DNA from 2 places in the Arthrobacter roseus genome. Region 1 is predicted to be linked to the other one. Evidence: riboswitches for the same ligand, from Rfam matches in the RefSeq annotation. Region 1 holds a riboswitch; the other holds the start of a gene.
What was found. A riboswitch is a leader RNA that binds a small molecule or an ion and turns the genes downstream of it on or off. The one in region 1 is predicted to bind cyclic di-AMP.

Region 1 (3,615 bases):
GCCAGCACGGCCCCGAGCAAGAAGGACTCCAGCCACGGCAGACCAACAAGGTAGTGCGCTAGCAAAGCGGTGATCAGCAAAGTCAGCGGAAGGCCCACCAGCAATGCACGTCCCGGCAATCGCCACGCGAGCCGCAGATCCTTGAAACCTATGCGCATCCCGTCAGTGAACAAGACGGAAAACAACGCCAACTCCGCCAGACCGCCCACGATTGGATCATCCGCCGTGACCGTCACGAAACCCAGACCACCCTGGCCCAGAGCAAACCCGCCCAGCAGAAACAGTACGGCAGTGGAAATGACTGTCCGGTTGGCCCGCTCGGATATCAGAACACCAATGAGCAACAACACCGCGAAGGACAGCAACAGCGCAGAACTCATGTTCATGATCATCCACCTTGGTGCATCGATGAAAAGAGGATCGTGCAATTCATCCAATAATCGCTAACAAAGTGCTTCTCACGCAACGTGCCCGGCTGGATTCCTCCAGCCGGGCACTTACGGTGTACCGACGTCGTACGTCAGCATCTAGGCGAACTTAGCCATTCGTGCTGTAGTATACGGGGCCGGAACCAATTTCGGCGCTGAAAACAGCGGTTGTGTTACCCATCCAACCACCGTGGACAGCGTTGCCGCCGCCGATGTAAACAGCGATGTGGGGAACTCCTGCACCAGCGTCGGAGTAGTACACCATGTCGCCGGGCTGAGGGTTGCTGGTGGGCGTTCCGAAGCGCAGCAGCGATGCTGGTGATTCGTCACCGACTCCCGCGACTCCGGCAGCCCGCAGCGCGCGCTCAACCAAGGCGGTGCAGTCCTGGAACTGTCCCACCTGTGACTGCGCCGATCCGGCGACTGCATTGCCGGATACACTGCTGGATGCAGCCGCGATCGGGGTGATAGTGGAGCTTGCAAGCATGACATTAGCAGTGGCGGCCGGGGCTGCTACTGGTGCTGAAGCGGCCATGGTCTGCTGCTGAGGTGCAGGAGCGGGTGCCGGAGCGACAGGAGCCTGTGCTGCCGGCGCCACGAAGCTGCTAGAGACGCGAATAACGTCACCGGGGTAGATGACCGTTGCCATGTTCAGGCCGTTGAGCTGCAGTACGCTGCTCAGGTTGACCCCATAGCTTGCGGAGATGGAGCCAAGGGTGTCACCCGAGCGCACCGTGTGGTTGATGACTCCTGCAGTCTCGGCCTGTGCTGCCGCGGGTGCGGCTACAGTAGCCACTGCCGCCGCAGGAGCGTAGACAGGTGCTGGCGTTGTGGAGGGGCCTGCGCCGGCCATGGCAGGTGCGCCAGCGCCGAGCATGAGCCCGGATGCTGCGGTGACTACCACAGCACCGCGTCCGACGGCCCCCCTGTTGGATACGACTGCCTTGGACAGGGAATTGAAGGGGTTCTTGCGCACAGGGGTTGCCCTGTGGCGCGCAATATTTGATGACATGGTTGTAGCCTCTCCTAATGCCTGCGGAGTTAGCTGTCGGGTTCGGATGGGAGCCACCCGGCCGCAACGCCTTGAGGAAACGATCCCTCAAAGACGGGGCGGCCTCACCCCAAGGACTCGGTGGGAGTCCACTGTGTGGTTCCCCCGCTTCTGCCGAATTCTGTAGCGAACGGACCCTGGGCAGCGGCAGAATTAGGCAATCTACCCGAGGGGTGCTAACCACATATCAGGGTCGGCACCTATAAAGGGTAACCGTTATTCCATCGATATGTCACGTTTTGGTTACACGCCGTGTCGGCATCATAGAGTCGGCGTTCAGGGCCGGCGCACCCTCGGGATCCAATAACCGAGTACGACGGCGGCTAAAACCCCAATCCCGGCCGCCGCCCAAATGCCTACCGCCAGTGAGGCAATAGCAGTAATCAAGGACAGCAGCCCGGGGCCGGCCATGGTCCCGAGATCCGATATGAAACGCCAGATACCGAGGAACTGCGGGCGCCCCGGCGAAGGCGAGTAATCGGCCCCAAGCGTCATCACAATCCCAGAACCAACTCCATTCCCGAAACCAATCAGGAGCGCAGCTGCCGTGAACCAGCCTGGACCAGCGGTGAAAGGGATAACCACCAGCGCCGCAGCCATGATCGCCATGCACGGCACTGCCGTCCAGACCCGCCCTTTGACGTCCATGACCTTGCCCGCCGGATAAAAAATCAACATGTCCACAGCGCCGGAGAGCCCATAGATGAGCGCCGTCGCAGAAGCATCAAGACCGATGCTCTCTGCCCACAACGGCAGCACCCCCTGCCGCGTGGCTCTCACTGCCGCAATCAGGAGAACGCCCACCCCAATGGTCAGAAACACTTTCATATGACCGCGTAACACGTAGCGCACGGTGGGAGGCGGGATGCGTTCGATGCCGGTCCGCCGGGAGGGAGCGCCAAGATCTGGTACTCGAACGCTGAGAACGGCGGCCACCAGAGTTGCGGCCGCACCCACCCAGTACGCACCGGAAATACCAACCAGCGCCATCACTCCGGCGGCAAGGAACGGGCCTATGAACACGCCGATACGCGTGACGCCGCCCAGCGTCGATAGTGCCCTCGCGCGAAAATACAGCGGCACGGCTTCAGTGAGGTAGCTCTGCCGAGCCAGCCCAAACACGGAACCCGCCATCCCGACCATAAAGATCGCCAGCGCAAATACCCACAGTTGCGTGGCGAACGCGGCAACGATCATCGCCGTCGAACACCACAGCGCCGCCCCTACCAGAGCCCAGCGCTCGCCAAACCGCGACGTGATCATGGTGGCAGGGATATTGGTGGCCAGCGAGCCGACGCCGGTCAACGTGATGATCAGCGCGGCGACAGCCACGGACGCGCCGAGGTCTCTGGCACTGAGTGCAATGACGGGCAAAATCGCACCGGTCGCGACGCCGTATAGAAGAGAGGGGCCATAGGCGGCCACCGCTATTCCTTTGAGGTTGAACGGTTCGTCGGGCACGTACTTCAGCTTATCTCGCGGCGCCCGACCCCCGACGCCTCTACCCCCTGACGCCCCCGCACTTATTGTTGGAATAGGGCCGATTGAGCCACTATTCCAACAATAAGTGCGGACGCGTCGGGTGAGGGTGGGCAGGCAGGACTGCTCGGGCCGCCCCGGCGAGGACGCCCGGTTTAGAGGTCCGCAAGCACGCTCCCTGGGCTCTCGATGGCATCCGCCACGTACCGCAGGAACCCGCCTGCGGTCCCGCCGTCGCACACGCGGTGATCAAACGCGAGGGTGAGTTCGGTGACCTTGCGGACGGCCAATTCACCGTTAACCACCCATGGTTTGTCGATGATGCGCCCGACGCCGAGGATAGCGACCTCTGGGTAGTTAATGATCGCGGCGCTGCCGTCGACGCCAAAAACACCGTAGTTGTTCAGCGTGAACGTTCCCGACGTCAGCTCGGCCGGACTTGCCTTACCCTCACGGGCGACGGCGGTCAGACGGCGAATTTCCGCGTCCAGTTCACGGGCGCTCATCTTCTCGGCGTTGCGGACGGAGGGCACCATGAGGCCCCGATCCGTCTGCGCCGCGAAACCAAGATTCACGCCGTCGAAGGAGACGATCTCCTGACCGTCCCCAGTCGAGGCAATCCGCGTGTTGAGCTCGGGATACTTCTGCAATCCCGCC
Region 2 (3,615 bases), 1.8 Mb from region 1:
TCGGGAGCTTCGACAACCTGTGCCGGTGCAGTCTCGGTTTCTACAATCGGAGCCTGAAATGGCTCGGCCACGACGGCGGCTTCGCGCTCGAAGGACACCTTGGCAGTTGCCGGGACAGAGACTGTGGTTGGCTGCAGGCTGGTCTGGCTGAGCACCGTGGTGGACAGAGCCTCGCGGTCCATGCTCTCAGCAGCTTGTGCGGGAAGGCCCGCGGTGAGGATGAGCCCCGACGTGGCGGCTATAACAGCAGCGTTACGGCCCACTGTGCCTGCGTTTGAGGAGACTGCCTTGGAGATGGCAGTCAGAGGGCTGGACTTGACGGTGGCCGCACGATGGCGTCCTGAAATAGTACTAATAGACACAGAAGTTGCCTCTCCCAATGCCTGCGGGGTGAGCTGTCGGATTCGGATGGGAGTCACCCGGCCGCGGCTTTCGTACGAGACGAACTTCCACGACTTAACCCCAAGGATCTGGTGATACCAGACCCAAAATTGGTTCCCCCGCCTCTGCCATGCGATTTATGCGAACGGACCTCGGTCAGTGGCAGAGTTTGGCGATCTGTCCGAGTGTGCCAAATCTTTGCGAATTTGGCACGAGTTAGACGGTACAACAGTTTCGTGATGATGTCACGCTCAGGTCACGAACGAACGTGTTGCTTATCACAGCCAGCCATTGGGGTCGACGGCTTTGCCGTCAACAAGAACCTCGAAATGCAAGTGACACCCTGTGGAGGCGCCTGTGCTTCCACTGGCTCCAACATTGTCTCCGCGTTCCACTTGCTGCCCTACCGTGACGGTAATGGCCGACATGTGGTTATACGTGGTTTCCAAGCCGTTGCCGTGATCGACTACAACCCGATTACCACCGCCGAAAGCATGCCACCCGGCGGATTTCACGACTCCGGAGGCCGCCGCCAGTACATCCGACCCGCAGGGAGAGGCGAAGTCCTGGCCCGAGTGCATCTCGGCTATTCCTGTGATGGGACTGCCACGGTATCCAAAGCTCGACGTCGGCTCAAGAGTCTTCAGGGGTGCGGCGAGTGAACCTTCCGCCTGGGCCAGTTCAAGATTCCCACCGGACGCGGCCATGATGGAGTCTAGTTTGCGCTCTGGATCGAATTCGCTGCCGAGCTGAACCCTTTGAAAGCTGACTTGTGCTGTAGATGCAGCGGAAACCAGCTTGCTCGTCTGCGGCTTGGGTGCTTCAGCTTCCGCGTTGGGGGCTGCTGCTGTGGTGGGCAAGGCTACGGTGAGGGCGATCCCGGACACGGCCGCTACCATCGCTACCTTTTGTCCAATACCCGTGAATGAGTAGGTGTTGCGTGGTGTCACGGGCTGACGACGCCTAGCCGCCCGATGAGCATCACGGGGGCGCGGTTCCGGCATGGATTCCGGCGCAACGTGACGCGGCGAAGCCCTGTGCTTCGACATATTTTCCTCTCCGATACGCCTGCGAAGTTAGCTGTCGGATTCGGGCTAGAGAGTAGCCCGGCCCCTGGACGCGGCGGCACACGGTTGTGCTGACGGTCTTTGGGACTTCACCCCAAGGCGGCACCATTGCTGGGCCGCCGAAAATGGATCCTCCACCCCTGCCAAACTTTTGACTGAACGCTTTCCGCTGGCAGGGCTCGGCTGACGGAAAGGTAACGCCGATGTCTCGACGTCCGCGAACAACTATAGGTTGCCTGACGCCGTCGTAACAATCCTGTTATCCTACGCCAGGTCTTCTGCACTATCGAGAGCGATCATAGCACTCGTTATGGCCGGTGTCATGGGGTCTGTGCAGGGCTAGGAGGTCGCAACGAAAATGTGGGAAGCCACCTCGGGCGGAAGTTCAAGTGCACCAGCCACCCCGGGGACGCGCACAGAGACATAGTCTCCGACTGCCTCAAGACTTACAGTGGCCCCCGGCCTAATCCCACCCTCCTCCAGCTGCCCGAGCAGCTCCGGTTCCACCTGGATAGGCTCTGAAAGCCGTTTCACCAGATAAGTATCCTCAAGATTCCCGCTAGCCATGATGGTCGACAGATTGGCCACTCCTGAGGTGAAATCCGGCGCCGGGGCTCCGCCGAGAGCTTCAAGCCCGGGGATCGGGTTACCGTACGGCGATTCGCTCGGGCGGTCCAGCAAATCGAAGAGCCGCCGTTCCACGCGTTCACTCATGACGTGTTCCCAGCGGCATGCCTCTTCGTGGACGTAGGCCCAGTCCAACCCGATCACGTCCGCGAGGAGCCGTTCCGCCAAACGATGCTTGCGCATCACTTCCACCGCCCGACGGCGGCCGACCTCGGTGAATTCGAGATGCCTGTCGCCGGAGACTATGACGAGTCCGTCGCGCTCCATTCTGCCAATCGTCTGGGACACTGTGGGACCGGAGTGGCGCAGCCTCTCGGCTATGCGTGCGCGAAGGGCAACAATGCCCTCCTCCTCCAGTTCCAGTATGGTTCGCAGGTACATCTCTGTGGTATCAATCAGGTCTGTCACGCCCCCTACGTTACTTCATGGGCTCAGGTGGTCAGGTGAGTGCCCCCACTTAACAAAGAAGGCTCGCAGCGCCCACGGGTGCACAATGGACTTCACCACACCAGCACCGGCATCACACCCTTTTGGAGCCAGCATTGAGTGAATTCCCCTCGACCATAATTCCCGCTGATTTGCTGCCTGCGGACGGCAGGTTTGGGGCCGGCCCGTCAAAAGTCCGTGCACCCCAGGTTGATGCCCTGGTAGCGGCGTCGCGAACCCTGATAGGCACCTCCCATCGACAAGCGCCGGTGAAGCACCTTGTAGGTCAGGTCCGTGACGGACTGAGTGAGCTGTTCCAGCTCCCTGACGGCTACGAGGTTGTTCTCGGCGTAGGTGGGTCAACCGCGTTCTGGGATGTGGCCACATGTGGGCTCGTTCGCGACAAAGCCCAGCATCTGTCCTTCGGCGAGTTCGGCTCAAAGTTTGCCGCTGCCACGAACAGAGCCCCATTTCTTGAGGATTCCTCGATTATCACGTCCGAACCTGGGTCCCATCCGCTTTCGAGCGCGGAGTCCGGCGTCGATGTTTATGCCTGGCCCCAGAATGAGACCTCCACGGGAGTGGCCGCGCCCGTCAGACGTGTGCAGGGCGCCGACGACGACGCTCTGGTCTTGATTGACGCCACGTCAGCGGCAGGCGGGCTGAACGTTGATGTCAACGAAACGGACGTCTACTACTTTGCGCCGCAGAAGAACTTCGCATCCGACGGCGGATTGTGGCTGGGGCTGTTTTCTCCGGCGGCGTTGGAGCGCGCCGCGTCGATCAATGTGTCTGGCCGCTGGATCCCTGATTTCCTGAACCTGCAGACCGCCATCGATAACTCGCGGTTGAACCAGACCTATAACACTCCGGCGTTGTCCACTCTGGTGATGCTCAACGCCCAGCTCGAATGGTTAAACGGCAACGGCGGGCTGCCCTTCGCGACGGCGAGGACAGCGGATTCGGCCGGACGCGTCTATAACTGGGCTGAGACATCCGACGTCGCCAGCCCCTTTGTCGTCGACGCGTCCCAGCGGTCGAATGTCATTGCAACGGTGGACTTTGACGACGTCGTCGATGCGGCAGCAGTGGCGCGTACCCTGCGCGTCAACGG

Region 2: it holds a riboswitch for cyclic di-AMP, as region 1 does, so the genes downstream of both, JOE65_RS04870 (M23 family metallopeptidase) here and JOE65_RS13355 (C40 family peptidase) in region 1, are expected to answer to the same signal.

Annotation. Positions count from the first base shown of each region.
Region 1 is NZ_JAFBCU010000001.1:2,766,292-2,769,906, forward strand. It holds gene JOE65_RS13350 (cation:proton antiporter domain-containing protein) at 1-386, opposite strand, end outside; gene JOE65_RS13355 (C40 family peptidase) at 538-1,440, opposite strand; cyclic di-AMP (ydaO/yuaA leader) riboswitch at 1,445-1,615, opposite strand; gene JOE65_RS13360 (MFS transporter) at 1,756-2,940, opposite strand; gene JOE65_RS13365 (dihydrolipoamide acetyltransferase family protein) at 3,114-3,615, opposite strand, start outside.
Region 2 is NZ_JAFBCU010000001.1:940,032-943,646, reverse strand. It holds gene JOE65_RS04875 (NlpC/P60 family protein) at 1-362, opposite strand, end outside; cyclic di-AMP (ydaO/yuaA leader) riboswitch at 367-535, opposite strand; gene JOE65_RS04870 (M23 family metallopeptidase) at 660-1,430, opposite strand; cyclic di-AMP (ydaO/yuaA leader) riboswitch at 1,432-1,620, opposite strand; gene JOE65_RS04865 (iron-dependent transcriptional repressor DtxR) at 1,788-2,483, opposite strand; gene serC (phosphoserine transaminase) at 2,618-3,615, shown strand, end outside.